One region of the Thalassotalea agarivorans genome, then DNA from elsewhere that is predicted to be linked to it. Evidence: predicted binding sites of a transcription regulator. Region 1 holds the regulator's gene; the other holds the start of a gene.
The links. The regulator sigma-54, encoded in region 1, starts transcription at its own class of promoters, with help from an activator protein. The targets are predictions, from matches to a motif close to GTTGGCACGNNNNTNGNNT.

Region 1 (7,983 bases):
CTAAAAGCCAACCCTGTAACACGCCATATTCCGGTAATATTTGTCACCGCAAAAACTGAAATTGAAGATGAAAAACAAGGCTTTGAATTAGGGGCTGTCGATTACATCACAAAACCGGTTAGCATGCCGATTGTGTTAGCTCGTATCAAAACACATTTAGCTTTGTACGATCAGCAAAGAGCCTTAGAAGACCAAGTTAAAGAGCGCACAGAACAAATTGAACATACGCGCGCTGAAATTATTAAACGACTTGGCCGAGCGGCAGAATACAAAGACAATGAAACCGGCATGCACGTTATTCGCATGTCTTACTATTCAAAGTTCTTGGCGCAAAAAATTGGCTGTGATGATAGTTGGACAGAATTATTGTTTAACGCCGCCCCGATGCACGATATAGGCAAAATAGGTATACCCGATGCGGTATTACTTAAGCCCGGGAAGTTAAACGATGAAGAATGGGTGATCATGCAAAAGCATGTCCAGTATGGCGCCGATATTTTAGGAACTGACGATTCAGAATTACTGTCACTAGCGCGAGAGGTAGCTTTGTATCATCATGAAAAATGGAATGGTAAAGGTTATCCGCATGGCTTGAGCGGCGAGGATATTCCATTAAGTGCCAGGATAGTTGCTTTGGCAGATGTATTTGATGCTTTAACGTCGGTGCGGCCTTATAAAGAAGCTTGGCCGATTGAAAAAGTAGAAGCGCTTTTTAAAGAAGAAGCTGGGCAGCACTTTGATCCTGCACTAGTGCCAGAGTTTTTAGCATGTATGCCGCAAATCAAAGAGATAATGTCGAAATATTCGGATGACAAAGAAGCAGAAACATTTGGCTTAACTGAGTAGCTGCATTAGCCAAGGAGTAAGGTTGCTGTCCCTAAAAATGCAAAGATACCGACAACGTCTGTACAAGCCATTAATATAACGCCCCCTGCCAGTGCAGGGTCAATTTTCATTTTCTTTAAGAACAGCGGTACGGCTACGCCTGCAATCGCGGCACACATCATATTAACCATCATGGCAAAGCCTATAACAGCGCCTAGCATAATATCTTGACGCCACAAGGTCACGATACCAGCTATTAGCGTCGCCCAAATAACCCCGTTTAATATGCCAACAGAAAGCTCTTTAGTAAAAAGTGCCTTGGCGTTTGAGTCACCTATATGTCCAAGCGCTATACCACGCACAACAAGCGTAAAGGTTTGATTGCCAGCAATACCACCCATACTTGGTACTAAGGTATTTAGTACCGCAAGGATCGCCAATTGCCCAAGAATATCTTCAAACATACTTGATACGGATACAGCAAACAGTGCGGTACATAAATTGACTAAAAGCCAGACCGAACGTTGCTTTGTACTTTTAACTACAGGGGCAAAGGTATCAGCTTCGTCGTCAAGACCAGCCATACTCATCATCGAGTGCTCAGCATCTTCTCGAATAATATCGATAACATCATCAACGGTAATACGACCAAGTAAATGCCCTTGTTCGTCGATGACAGGCGCAGATAACCAGTCATAACGTTCAAACAACTGTGCGACATCGGTATCCGGCATGTCAGCCGCTATTGCTTCAATGTCTGAATCTATTAAGGTTGATACCACTACATCGGGTTTGGTTGTAACTATGGTGGCGAGTGTTACTGCACCAATGAAGCGATCGTGTCTATCAACCACGTAAAAAGAATCGGTTGACTCTGGTAGTTCACCTTTTAGTCTCAAATAACGCAATACCACATCAACCGTCACATCTGGACGAATGGTGATGGTATCGGTATTCATGATACCGCCAGCGGTTTCCTCAGCATAAGACAGCGCCGCTTCAACTCTGCCTCTATCTTGAGAGTCCATAGAACTCAACACTTCTTGATAAACTGAATCTGGCAGGGTTCTGAGGACTTCGGCTAAGTCATCGACGTCCATGCCTTCTGTGACTTCCGCGAGTTCCTCAGGTGCAATACTTTTTAGAATACCCTTACGAACTTCTTCACTTAGTTCTTCTAGTACTTCACCTTGGTCATCGGCGTCGACAAGTTGCCATAAGATCATACGGCTTTTTGCTGGGGAGGATTCTAGTAGTAGGGCAAGGTCGTATGCGGGCATGCTTTGCAAAAGTTTACGCACGTAGACAAACATACCGCTGCCTAACGCCTCGTTTACTTGCTGCAATCGCTGCTGACTGTATTCTTGCTCTGAAATTTCCGGCATATCCCTACCTTGCGTTCACCGGGTTAAGACCTGCTGCCTACTAGGCATACGTTAAATCAACATTGTTGCACTTAGATGACAGCAACGAGCACTGAATTAACGCTTATTATTGTTTGCAAGTTTATCTTAACTCACTGGTATTTTCAGCTTTTTTCTTATGCTGTTAGGGATTTCAAGGTGGGTTTTATAGGTGCGGATAAAAAGTTCTGATAGCAGGGAGAGTGGCAAAAAACGTGAAAAAACACGAACGTCTAAGATAACGAGTTGAAAGGTTATTCTTCTTCGTCGAAATTGTCGCTGAACAACTGGCATACCGCGGCAAGGGCTTGCGCCGCATCTTTACCTTCGGTTTCAACCGTGACTTGCTTACCTTGGCTACCCGCTAACAACATAATGCCCATAATTGAACTCGCGTCTGCCGTGCTACCGGCGAGTGTTACTGCAACCTTAGATTCAAATTGTTGGCATAATTGCGCTAATTTAGTGGCGGCGCGAGCGTGTAAACCAAGCTTATTGGTTATAATCACATCGCGTGAAAGTTTCGACATAGCTAAGTACTTTTTACATCAATATCGCGATGACGTGTTTGAATGTCATCATATTCTTTAGACAGCGCTTCAGCGAGTTTTTCTGCACAATATACACTGCGATGTTTACCGCCTGTGCAACCTATCGCAATTGTTAAGTAGCTGCGATTGTTTCGCTCCAAGTGAGGTAGCCAGGTACTCATAAACCCCTGGATTTGCCAAATAAACTTAGTCACGATCGGCTCAGCGACCAGAAAATCTTGCACTTGTTTGTCTAACCCTGTGTAGGCACGCAGCTCTTTCTCCCAAAACGGGTTGGGTAAAAAGCGTGCATCAAACACAAAGTCAGCATCTTGCGGCATACCGTGCTTAAAGCCAAACGATTGAAACACAATCACCATATTGCCGGACTTTTTCCCGAGTATCCGTTCGCGAACGGTATCAGCGAGTTGATGGGGCGTAAGCTGACTGGTGTTAATGAAATGATTAGCACGTGATGAAATTGGTTCGAGTAAACTTTTCTCCGCTTGTATTGCTTGATCAAGCGCCATGTTCTCGCGAATCAGTGGGTGCAAACGCCTAGTTTCACTAAAGCGTTTGGTTAAATCACTGTCGTCAGCATCTAAGAAAATGATTTGCAGCTCGACCGTCTCAGGTAAGTAATCTAGTACATCTGATACGTCATTAGGATCGGCCGGTAAGTTTCGAACATCAATACTGACTGCTACGTGCTCATAGTCATTGATAACAGAGTGCGTAAGCGCCGGCAGTAAATTGACAGGGATGTTATCTACGCAGTAATAACCCAAATCTTCTAGAACACGCAGAGCTACTGATTTACCTGAGCCTGAACGTCCACTAACAATCAGTAATTTCATCATTTATCAGTCGTCGCTAATAGTTCGTACAATGCTTCGCTAGAATCGCATTGGCGAATGAGTTTGCAAAATTGTTTATCAGAAAACATTTTTGCAATGTCTTGCAAGGTTGATAAATGTTGATTACATGCATCTTCAGGCACAAACAAAGCGATGAATATATCAACGGGACGATTATCAATTGCATCAAAATCAACCCCACTTTCAGAGGTTAACAACACAGCTGTTGGCTGGTTACCACAGGGCAGTTTGCCATGAGGTATGGCAATACCATTGCCGATGCCCGTGCTACTTGTTTTTTCACGCTCGATGAGACACATCAATAATTCATGTTGGCTCAAACCATGAATTTGTTGTGCCGCTTTTTCACATATCTCATCTAAAATGCGCTTTTTACTTGTGCCTGTAGCATTACACACTATCGCATCTGGCGATAACAGCTGTTGTAGTTTCATAAGGTTAATGTTGTTTTAGTTTGCCTTTGTATTTTAATACTTGGCGGTCAAGTTTATCTACTAGTGTGTCGATAGATTTATACATATCTTCACTATCAGATTTTGCATGCACTTCAGTACCATTAAGGTGCAACGTAGCTTCTGCAATTTGATTTAATTTTTCGACAGTTAAAACAACATATACGTTGTTAATATGTTCGAAATGACGAGCTAATTTTTCAAATTTTTCGTCAACATAGTCTCGCATTGAATCCGTAACTTCTACGTGGTGACCTGATAGATTAATTTGCATAAACCTTTCCTCATGTTGATTTACTTGCTTACAGTAAACTTTTTCGTTGATTAGAAGGTGGGATAGACAAAGACTCTCGGTATTTGGCTATCGTTCTGCGTGCTACGTTAATGCCTTGCTCCGCAAGCACTTCCGCCATTTTACTGTCGCTCAGAGGTTTTGCTGGATTTTCTGCAGCAACGAGTTTTTTTATCAGTGCGCGTATCGCGGTTGATGAACACTCACCACCGTTTTCGGTACTGACATGGCTTGAAAAGAAATATTTGAGTTCAAAAATGCCGCGAGGTGTATGCATGTATTTCTGCGTGGTGACACGAGAAATGGTTGATTCATGCATATCGACCGCCTCTGCAATGTCGTTTAACACCATCGGGCGCATTGCTTCAGGACCATGCTCAAAAAAACCTTGCTGGCGCTGAACAATACAGTTAGACACTTTTAGCAGCGTATCGTTTCGGCTTTCTAAACTTTTAATAAACCATTTGGCTTCTTGCAAATGGGAACGGATAAATTGACTATCGTCTGTTGATTTCACCGATTTAGACATCGCAGCATAGTGCTGGTTAATTGACAGCTTAGGTGCTGTGTCAGGATTAAGTTCTACCACCCAACGACCATTTTTCTTAGTGACGGATACGTCCGGGATAACGTATTGCTCTTCTTCATTGATCACTGTTTCGCCAGGGCGAGGATCTAAGGTTTGAATCAGTCGCATCACTTCTCGAAGTTGATCTTCTTTCAATCGAGATTTGCGCATCAGTTGACGATAATCTTTGGCACCGAGTAGATCGATGTAATCGGTAATCACCATTTTACTCTCGTCAAGCCATGGGGTGTCATTGTCAAACTGGTTTAATTGAATCAACAAACATTCAGCTAATGAGCGGGCACCAACGCCGACAGGATCAAACATATTGATGCGTTTTAACACCGCTTCTACTTCATCTAACTCAACTTCTTCAAGCCCGACACTCTCGAGAATATCGTCTGTACTAATGGTGAGATAACCGGCGTCATCTATGGCGTCGATAATAGCGGTAGCAATGATACGGTCAGTGTCAGTAAATGGTGTTAGCTCCATTTGCCAAAACAAATGATCTTGTATCGAGTCAGAGGTGGCACCTTGGTAACTGTAGTCATCGTTGTTTGGCGCTAAACCGGTATTTGAGGTACCAGCACTAAAGCTTTCATCCCAAGTGCTATCGACAGATAGCTCCTGGGGTATATCATTAGCTTTCATTGCATCGGTTGTAGAAATTTCATCTGCAGTTAGCGCCGCGTCTTCACTGCCATCACCGGTAGCTTGCTGTGTTTGCTCACTATACGCACTCTCAAGATTATCCATCGCCTCATCGTTTTGCGAGGCCGAATTTTCGTCCATTTCAAGTAATGGGTTGGTATCTAACGCTTCTTGGATTTCCTGTTGCAAATCCATGGTCGACAATTGCAACAATTTGATCGCCTGCTGAAGCTGCGGCGTCATCGTTAAATGTTGACCAATTTTTAGTTGAAGCGAAGGGCGCATAGGGTGAATTTGTTCCTTTTACTGCTTACTGTTAACTATAGCTTGAATTGCTCGCCAAGGTATACATCTCGAACCTGCTGATTAGCCAAAATTTGATCTGCATTACCTTCTGCAATTAATTCTCCGCGACTCACTATGTAAGCGTGTTCACAAACATCTAGAGTTTCACGTACGTTATGGTCAGTAATGAGTATACCGATACCACGATTTTTCAAGTGAACAATGATGTTTTTGATATCACCAACCGAAATTGGATCGACACCTGCAAAAGGTTCGTCTAGCAAGATAAATTGAGGGTTAGCCGCAAGCGCACGTGCTATTTCTACTCGGCGACGTTCACCGCCAGACAGCGCCATACCTAAATTTTCGATAATATGGCCTATATTAAATTCTTCTACCAACTGATCTAGCGTTTGTTCACGCTCAACATCAGTTAAATCTTTGCGCGTTTGTAAAATCGCCATGATATTGTCGCGTACACTTAGCTTTCTAAAAATAGAAGCTTCTTGTGGTAGGTAGCCAATACCTGTCCTTGCGCGCTCGTGCATAGGTAGCAAGGTTAAATCTTTGTCATCTAAGGTGATGCTACCTTCATCGTTTGGTACTAAACCAACAATCATGTAAAACGACGTAGTTTTGCCTGCACCATTGGGGCCTAAAAGCCCTACAATTTGGCCTTGGCTTACTTTTAAACCAACATTCTTAACGACTTTTCGGCCTTTATAAGATTTTGCTAGACCTGTTGCTGTAAGTGTTGCAGCCATATTAATTCTTCTTTGGTAGCTCTTTAATTGTGGTAACTGTTTCGTTGTCACCTAGGCTTTTAGCTGTTTGCTTTTGGGTCAGCGTGTTGTAGGTGATAAAGTCTGCTTTAACCTCGATTGCATTGTCACTAAGTTGCGCATTACCGGTAATAGTGACAAGGTTTTTCGCAGGTTCATAAACTATCTTTTCGGCTTCCATTTCAACAAAATTATCTTCTAAGGTTTTTTCAAATCTTGCTGGTTTACCCTGCGCAGTATATACCTGATCACCTGTTTCAATATTTTGTTGCGCTTGCACTGTGTCAGCTGTAATTAACAATGTGCCTTGAACAATGCGCACATTATCTTGATAAATTACGATACGCTTTTTTAAATCACCTGATTGCTCATTAGACGTAATCTTCACCGGTTCAAAGGGCGCTTCGCTTGCTTCTTCTTCGGCTAGAACAAGATTAGTGTTGAGCAGCAAGGCTGCGAGTATCATGTGTAATTGTTTGGTCATGCTGTTGTAATGTCCAAATTTTAGTATTTAAGTTAACCGTTAATCCTGAGCCATAAACGGTAAAACCATCACCCTCGATAACTATCGCTTTGTCTGATGTTGCGATACTGGTCGTTAAATCGAGTTCTATATATTCACCTGTAATAGCTTGTAGCATACTTGATTTATCTTCCGTTGATAATCGCACATTGTTATTAAGTATAACGCGCGTGTTTTCTTCAAGTTGACCTGCTGCTGCACTCATCTTCCAAGGTAAGCCAGCATTGGCTGAAAACAACGTATAGTTTGGTTGTTCAAAGTTAGTCACATCACTTGTTGAAAAGTGTTCCATTCTGTCCGCATGTACAGTGTAAGTCAGTTCTCCACTTTCATCATACACATCGGTTTGTAGATTCTTTGCTATAAAGTCAGGGCTTTCTTCGATAATTGTCTGGTTTTGTTCTTGCCCATCTTTAAAATGCCATTCAAAAATAGCATAGATCAACGCAGCTGTTGCTAGCGCAGTAAGTGTTAAGCCGTAAAGCCGATTCATACGCTAGCGCCACGTGCGGCAGCCAAAGTGCCTTGCAGTTGCATAATGGTGTCGCATACTTCGCGCACACAACCAGAGCCACCGTTAATAGACGTGATATAGTCTGCGCCAGCCTTTACTAGCGGATGAGCATCGCCTACGGCTACGCCCAATCCAACGTGTTCTATACACACTAAATCAGGCATATCATCACCTATATAAGCAACTTGCTCAGGCGCTACTTGGTATTTTTCTAAAATTGATGTCAGGGCTGGAAGTTTATCTTCGGTTCCTTGAACAATGTCGGTAATGTTTAATG
Region 2 (7,983 bases), 1.3 Mb from region 1:
TCTGTTAACTTAGCAATATCTTCGTCGCTAAAGTTTGCACCTTCAACTTGAGAAAGCAATGGCAAAATTGTTGTGCCAGAGTGACCACCAATAACTGGTACTTTAACATCAGCAACATTGAAACCTTGGTTTTCTGCAACAAACGTTTCAGCACGAATCACGTCAAGTGTTGTTACACCAAAGATGCGGCGACCTTCATTGTAGATACCCGCTTTTTTAAATACTTCAGCAACAATTGGCACTGTACCGTTTACTGGGTTAGTGATTACACCAACCATAGCATTTGGACAGTTTGCAACGATACCTTCTGCTAACGTTCTAACAATACCTGCATTTACGTTGAAAAGGTCCGCACGGTCCATACCCGGCTTACGTGGCATACCTGCAGGAATGATTACGATATCAGCATCTTTTAGTGCCGCTCCTAAATCATCTGCGCCAAAACCTTTTACGTCTACAGCTGTTGGGATGTGGCTAAGGTCTACAGCAACACCTGGTACTACTGGTGCTACGTCGTATAAAGATAACTCAGAACCAGCAGGTAATTGAGTTTTTAATAATAAAGATAGTGCTTGACCGATACCGCCAGCAGCGCCGAGAACAGCTACTTTCATGAGTTAATCTCCAAAATTTGAGTAATTACGTAAATTTTTCGCCGCAAAAAGATAATCTATATTGCGGTAAAAAACAACAATTAACTGACTTAATGCATTACTAGTCTAACTAATATATTATTTTATGAAATAATACTTAGGTATTACGATATATTGTGTAAAGCATGGATTGTGTCACACCCATAGGCAAAGTTAAGGCGGGCACATGACTGGTATTCATTATAGAATAAATAGAGACTTACTATGACGGCTCAACAAAAACAAGAAGCACTAGTACAAGCGTTCAAAGATTTGTTAAAACAAGAACAGTTTGGTTCACAAGGCGACATCGTCAATGCGTTAAAATCTCAAGGCTTTGAAAACATTAGTCAGTCAAAAGTTTCTCGCATGTTAAGCAAATATGGCGCCGTTAGAACACGTAATGCTCGTCAAGAAATGGTCTATTGTTTACCTGCTGAATTAGGAGTTCCTACCGCAAAAAGTCCGCTACGCCAGCTGGTGCTCGATATCGAGCATAATGAAGTGATGATTATTATTAGAACAAGTCCTGGTGCAGCGCAGCTAATCGCTCGTTTGCTAGATAGTTTGAGTAAAAGCGACGGCGTTCTAGGTACCATTGCTGGGGATGATACGATTTTCATTGCCCCAACAAAAGTGTCAGAAATTGACGAAACCATTGCTCAGCTAGAATCGCTGTTTTCAAAAAACTTAGACTAGAACACTGACGAGATGCAAACAAACTAAAGCTTTTGTCTAATAAGCATCTCTATTTGTTTCTCCATCGGCAACTTATCGAACGAAAACTCATGCTCAATAAGCTTTGTTGGCACTACACGGTTACTCGCCAATAATAACTCTTCAGCCATTTCACCCAACATGATTTTGGCCACAAACGCTGGCAATGGAAATATAGCCGGCCGTGAAAGGGCTTTAGCTAACATATTAGCGAATCGATGATTAGTTATAGGCTGTTGTGAGACAAGATTGACCGGTCCTTCGATATCCTTAGTGTTAATAAGAAAATCGATCATATTGGCATATTCAGGCAGTGTTACCACACTCATATACTGCTGCCCTGTGCCCACTTTCCCTCCTAACCCAAGCTTAAAAGGTAACAACATTTTGGCCAAAGCGCCTCCATGGGTTGATAACACCACGCCAGTTCTCAGATTAACCAAACGAGTGGTATCTGATTTAACTGGCGAAATAGCTGCTTCCCATTGCTGACATATATCCGACATAAACTCATCAGGTGGCGATGAATGCTCGTCGACCTTTGTCGTTCCGGTATTACCATAAAACCCAATGGCACTGCCGGACATAACCAGACTTGGTGGTGATGGCATTCGTTCAATAATATCAACAAGTAAGGCTGTACTTTTTACGCGGCTATCGATAATCCGTTTCTTTCGCGCATCGCTCCAACGCTGAGCAGCAATATTTTCACCGGTTAGATGAATTACAACATCGCAGGTAAAATCAGCAGGAAGGTCCCAAGCGCCAGAATTAATATCCCAGTAAAATCGATTGGGATCGTCAAAACGATGGCGGTCCAAGGTGAACACCTGATGCCCTTGTTGTTGAAAACGTTTAAGTAGAAAACTGCCAATTAAGCCAGTACTGCCAGTGAGTAATATTTGCACGGTAATCCTCAAGTTGTCGTCTTTATAAACGTAGTACAAACTTAAATAGATTACTTTATTATCAGATAAAAAAAGCAGCTATTGCTGCTTTTTCTTTACTTATAAACTAGCTAACAGGGTGCGACTAGGCGCGAAAAAAGCAGCCCCGGTTTCTGCTTGCGTGTATTTAAGCATGTGATCAAAATGGCCATGACCGTCAGCGTAAATCATCGCTTTTAACATCTGCATGAAAGGTTCCGGTTCACGACAGTAGGATACAAAAAATAGCCCCTGAGTTTTCATATCACCATAAGGCATACTTTGCCTCAAAATTTCAATACTATCGCCATTTTCATCTTTCAAGTTAACACGTTTGATATGTGCTGTCGGCGGTTTCTCTTCAGATTTGTATTCAACATTTGCCATTTTTGTGCGAGCAAAAATGTCTTCCTGTTGTTTCTGCTTTAACGTACCCCACAAGGCTAAATTATGGCGGTAACGTTGAATATGCAGATAGCTTCCACCTTGAAACTGTTCATCGTAGTCGGCTTTAACAAGCGCCACTTCTCGGCGATGACGACCCTGAGGATTTTCTGTGCCATCTACAAAACCGGTTAAATCTCTGCCATCAAGAAAACGAAAAGCGCGCGTTTGCTCAACAAGTTCGACACTATCGCCAAACATTTCACAGACTTTAGAGGCAATAATATGATTTACATCAAAACGGTCGCTGCGCACCTCAACATAAATGTCATACCCAACAGCCGGTGCAATTCTATCTTCGTTTTCCATACCTAAGAAAGGTGCTAGCCCTTTCGGCCTAGCTTGTGGAAAGAAGTCATCCCAGTAGCTCGCACCAATAGCAACAACACAGTTTACATTTGATTCGGAGAAACGATCGCCGAAACGATCAAAGACTTCTGGCAGACTCGCCACGATAGCTCTCACCTCATCGTCTCTATCATCCATTACATTAAACAACAAATAATAGCCATGAAGATTTGGTTCCGAGCAAATGCCAAATTGTTCTATTGCCATAGTGTTTTTCCTAAAAGGCTTGTTGGTAAAAACGGTATACCTACATTGTATACTACACATTTAAAATATTTAATCTTTATCTATCAATCCGCTAGACATAAAAAAAGCAGCCTAAAGGCTGCTTTTTATAACAACATTATCGAGTGATTAGCTGCGAGTAAACTCTGGGTAAGCTTCTAAGCCGCAATCAGACTTATCAACACCTTCGTACTCTTCTTCTTCGCTTACGCGAATTCCAATAACAGCTTTCAGGATAGCCCAAACAATCAAGCTTGTAACAAATACCCATACAAAAATAGTAAGTGCACCTAACAATTGCATACCAAAAGAAGCCGCATCATTTGTCAGTGGAACGATAAGTAGGCCAAATAGACCTACTACACCGTGAACAGAGATAGCACCCACAGGATCGTCAATCTTAAGTTTGTCTAAACCGACAATTGAGAACACAACGATTACACCACCGATTGCGCCAAAGATAGTGGCTTGCAATGCTGTAGGTGTAGATGGTTCTGCTGTAATAGCAACTAAACCTGCTAATGCGCCGTTTAATGCCATAGTAAGGTCGGCTTTCTTAAACAATATTTTAGCTAACAATAATGCACCAATTGCGCCACCTGCTGCTGCCGCGTTAGTGTTTAGAAAGATCATTGCAACCGCAGAAGCGTCGTCAGATGTTGAAACGATTAATTGAGAACCACCGTTAAAACCGAACCAACCCATCCAAAGGATAAATGTACCTAATGTTGCTAGTGGTAAGTTTGCGCCAGGAATCGCGTTTACTTTACCATCAGCAGTATATTTGCCTTTACGAGCACCAAGTAACAATACACCTGCTAATGCTGCCGCAGCACCTGCCATGTGTACGATACCTGAACCAGCAAAATCTTGGAAATCAAATATGCCATTTTCCCCTGCACCTTCAATTCCTTTGATTTGGAATAGACCGAAAACAGATTGACCACCCCATGTCCAAGAACCTTCCATTGGATAGATAAAACCAGTCATTACAACGGTAAAGGCTAAAAATGCCCATAGCTTCATACGCTCAGCAACCGCACCAGAAACAATAGACATTGCTGTTGCAACAAATACTACCTGGAAGAAAAAGTCAGCTGGCTTAGCATATGATAAATCTTCTGCCGCGCCCATATTTGATAGGAAGAAGCCAAAATCATTACCGCCATACATGATGTGGTAACCACACACCATGAACATGGTGCAAGAAATAGCAAACAAGGCTACGTTTTTAGTTAAAATTTCTGCTGTGTTTTTAGCGCGAACAAGGCCTGCTTCTAGCATAGCGAAACCCGCTGCCATCCACATAACCAATGCACCACACACTAGAAAGTAAAACGTATCTAGTGCAAATTGAAGGTTTGTTATATTTTGTTCCATGACTTTACCCCTACAGCGCCGCTACATCTGATTCACCTGTACGGATACGCACAGCTTGCTCTAAATCGTAAACAAATATCTTGCCGTCACCGATTTTGCCGGTGTAAGCAGCTTTTGTGATCGCTTCTACTAAGCGCTCTACTAAGTCATCATTTACTGCAATTTCTAATTTTACTTTTGGTAAGAAATCTACTTGATATTCTGCACCACGATACAATTCCGTGTGACCTTTTTGACGGCCAAATCCCTTAACTTCGCTGACCGTAAGGCCTTCAACACCAACCTCTGAAATAGCTTCACGAACATCGTCAAGCTTAAAAGGCTTTATGATTGCGTTTATGAGTTTCATTATCTACCCCTTTATTATAGTTTCGCTGTTATTAAACAATTCACGTGCCAAGTAATTAAAAGCGTTTAATTACAGCAACTTAAGTAAATCACCATGTAAAATTGCGCAGCGCGTGCACCAAATATGTGCACCAACATAGGTGTGAATGGTTGATCATGGTGCGTCGGCAAAATAGGCGCTGTTATAACCAGCGCTTTACATACTTAACAAAGGCTTTACACTAGAGAATAAAAGAATAGATAACGCGCTAATAAGTCGGGGTTTTTCATGCGACACCATATGAGTCAACGCGATAATTTTGTTTACTTAACCTTTGCTTTAATCTTGTTGTTGCTAGGCATGGCATTGGCGCAACAGTTTTTCTCTAGTGCTGTGCAGCATTTGATGCAGTCCACCACAGTGATCACTTTACTAGTAGCTGTTTGGGGAGTAGAGAAAGACAAACACATATTAAGGCGAGCTGCTGTTTTTCCTGTCGCTATTATCGTTACAGCTTGGACAACTTACCTCGTCGACAGCGTCGGTGGTGATTATTTACTGCTGTCACTTATGCTTATCTTTTTTATTAGCACAGCCTATAAAACAGCTCGACAAGTGCTTTTCACCGGTGACGTTGACGGCAACAAAATTCTTGGAGCTATATGCCTCTACTTATTGATGGGACTGATATGGGCACTTATTTACTCGCTAATAGAAATATTTTTCCCAGAAGCCTTTAATAATTTACAACATCAAACGCATTGGTATTTGCTGTTACCCGAATTTGTCTATTTTTCTTTTGTTACCTTAACTACATTGGGTTTTGGCGACATAACACCAGCGATACCTTTGTCCCGCTTTTTTGTTTACATGCAGGCCGTTGTCGGTCAGTTTTATATCGCAATACTTGTTGCGAGCCTTGTTGGCTCTCGTATGAATGCGAGACAACACCACTAAAAAAAGGAACGTTTTGCAAATGAATAATACAAAACAGATTATTGATACATCAGTCAAAGTCGCAGCACTTTTTTTGACTTTGTATGTTTGCTACACCGTTTTAAAACCCTTTATCTTGCCTCTTGTTTGGGCGGCTATTTTAGCCATTGCCTTATTTCCTGCTCACAAAAAACTCAGTAGAGCGTTAGGAAAACGAGAAAAGACAAGCGCTACATTAATAGCACTTATAGGTATTGCCCTGCTTGTTGTACCTTCAGCAATTTTTGCTACTTCAACCATCGAAAGTGCTACTTACGTCATGGAAGAATCGCAAGCAGGTACGTTAGAGGTTCCGCCGCCTGGCGAAAGTGTAAAAGACTGGCCATTAGTGGGTGAAAAACTGTATACCTTATGGAGCGACGCTAATGCCGACATTCAGGACTTTTTTATAAAGCACATTGACCAAATTAAAAATGCTTTATCGGGCCTTTTTGGTGCAATCGCAGGCATTGGCGCAACGGTATTACAGATGGTGTTGTCGCTGATAATTGCCGCCGTATTTTTAGTAAAAGCACAAGCCTGTCAGCAAGGCTGTATTATGGTGTTCAAAACGCTAATGGGTGAAGAGCACGGCAACAAAGCACTTGAAACCTCAATACTAACGGTACGCAGTGTCGCTGTAGGTATTTTGGGTGTCGCCGCTATTCAAGCCTTTTTATCGGGGATAGGCTTAATGTTTGCCGGTATTCCTGGTGCTGGTGTTTGGGTGTTACTCGTGTTGCTATTTGCCATAATGCAACTACCTCCGATTATCGTGCTTGGCCCTATCGCTGCATATTATTTTTCAATCGCAGACACCACACCGGCAATCATATTCCTCGTATATGCCATTATTGTTAGTGGTAGTGACGCATTTTTAAAACCTATGTTTTTGGGACGTGGCATGGATACACCTATGCTGGTTATTTTACTCGGCGCACTTGGCGGGATGATGGCATCAGGCATTATTGGTCTATTCGCTGGTGCAGTTGTGCTGGCATTAGGATATCAATTGTTAATTGATTGGCTCGAAACCGAATATAGTGCACAGCAAGAGGAAAGCTAATGTCAGAAAGCAACGCGGCTGAGCAAGAAGTGGCAGAGAACGCGACACAAGAAAATAAAAAGGACTTTACCCATAAGTTTACCAAGATGGTATTGATTATCGCAGGCCTATATTTTGTTTGGTATTTGGTCAGCGATCGCATCACGCCAATAACGGATAATGCGCGAGTACGCGCTTTTGTTATCCCAATAGTGCCTGAAGTATCCGGCACCATCACCAAGATTCATGTCGGTGGAGACAAAGTCGTTAATCTTGGTGACCCGCTGTTTGAAATTGATAACAGGGACTATGTACTTGCCCAGCAACAAGCACGTGCGTCACTTGAGTTAGCGGGTCAGGAAGTTGGTGCTAATACCGCCTCGGTAGCAGCAGCGGAGGCTAGCGTTGCTAAAGCAGAAGCTGACTTATCATTGAAGCAAGCCAATGCCAATCGTATTTTGCCGCTTGAAGCGCAAGGCGTTGTCAGCTTTTCTGATGCTGATAGAGCGAGAAGCCAACTCGCGCAAGCAGAGCAAAATGTAGCAAATGCAAAAGCCGCGTATGAACAAGCTAAACAAACCCTTGGTCAAACAGGTCAAGAAAACGCGAAAGTACAAAGTGCAATGGCGCAATTGCGATTAGCGGAATTAAACCTAGAACGCACCAAAATTAATGCACCAGGTCGCGGCGCAATTTCGTATGCCAAAGTATATGAAGGGTATTACGCTAAAGCAGGTAGTCAGGTGATGACTTATATTTCTAGTGACTATGTGTGGATCGAAGCATCATATCGTGAAAATAATTTAGCCAATATTGATAAAGGCGACAGCGTTGATATTGTGCTTGATGCTCTGCCAGGTAAAGTGATTTCCGGCACGATTCAAAGCGTAGGTTATGGTGTCGACTTTGATAAGAGCAAACCCGGTAGCTTACCAGTGCCTGAGAAATCTACTAGCTGGATGC

Region 2: glnK (P-II family nitrogen regulator) is a predicted target of sigma-54. The motif match lies at 5,055-5,073, and genes of this name have one in related genera.

The regions. Positions count from the first base shown of each region.
Region 1 covers NZ_AP027363.1:575,748-583,730, forward strand. The annotation lists gene QUD85_RS02665 (HD-GYP domain-containing protein) at 1-846, shown strand, start outside; gene mgtE (magnesium transporter) at 852-2,210, opposite strand; gene QUD85_RS02675 (HPr family phosphocarrier protein) at 2,483-2,758, opposite strand; gene rapZ (RNase adapter RapZ) at 2,761-3,615, opposite strand; gene ptsN (PTS IIA-like nitrogen regulatory protein PtsN) at 3,615-4,070, opposite strand; gene hpf (ribosome hibernation promoting factor) at 4,075-4,362, opposite strand; gene QUD85_RS02695 (RNA polymerase factor sigma-54) at 4,391-5,887, opposite strand; gene lptB (LPS export ABC transporter ATP-binding protein) at 5,923-6,651, opposite strand; gene lptA (lipopolysaccharide transport periplasmic protein LptA) at 6,653-7,153, opposite strand; gene lptC (LPS export ABC transporter periplasmic protein LptC) at 7,104-7,685, opposite strand; gene kdsC (3-deoxy-manno-octulosonate-8-phosphatase KdsC) at 7,682-7,983, opposite strand, start outside.
Region 2 covers NZ_AP027363.1:2,602,633-2,610,615, forward strand. The annotation lists gene mdh (malate dehydrogenase) at 1-614, opposite strand, end outside; gene argR (transcriptional regulator ArgR) at 858-1,331, shown strand; gene QUD85_RS11875 (TIGR01777 family oxidoreductase) at 1,355-2,257, opposite strand; gene QUD85_RS11880 (Dyp-type peroxidase) at 2,357-3,274, opposite strand; gene QUD85_RS11885 (ammonium transporter) at 3,422-4,672, opposite strand; gene glnK (P-II family nitrogen regulator) at 4,683-5,021, opposite strand; gene QUD85_RS11895 (potassium channel family protein) at 5,289-5,957, shown strand; gene QUD85_RS11900 (AI-2E family transporter) at 5,977-7,041, shown strand; gene QUD85_RS11905 (HlyD family secretion protein) at 7,041-7,983, shown strand, end outside.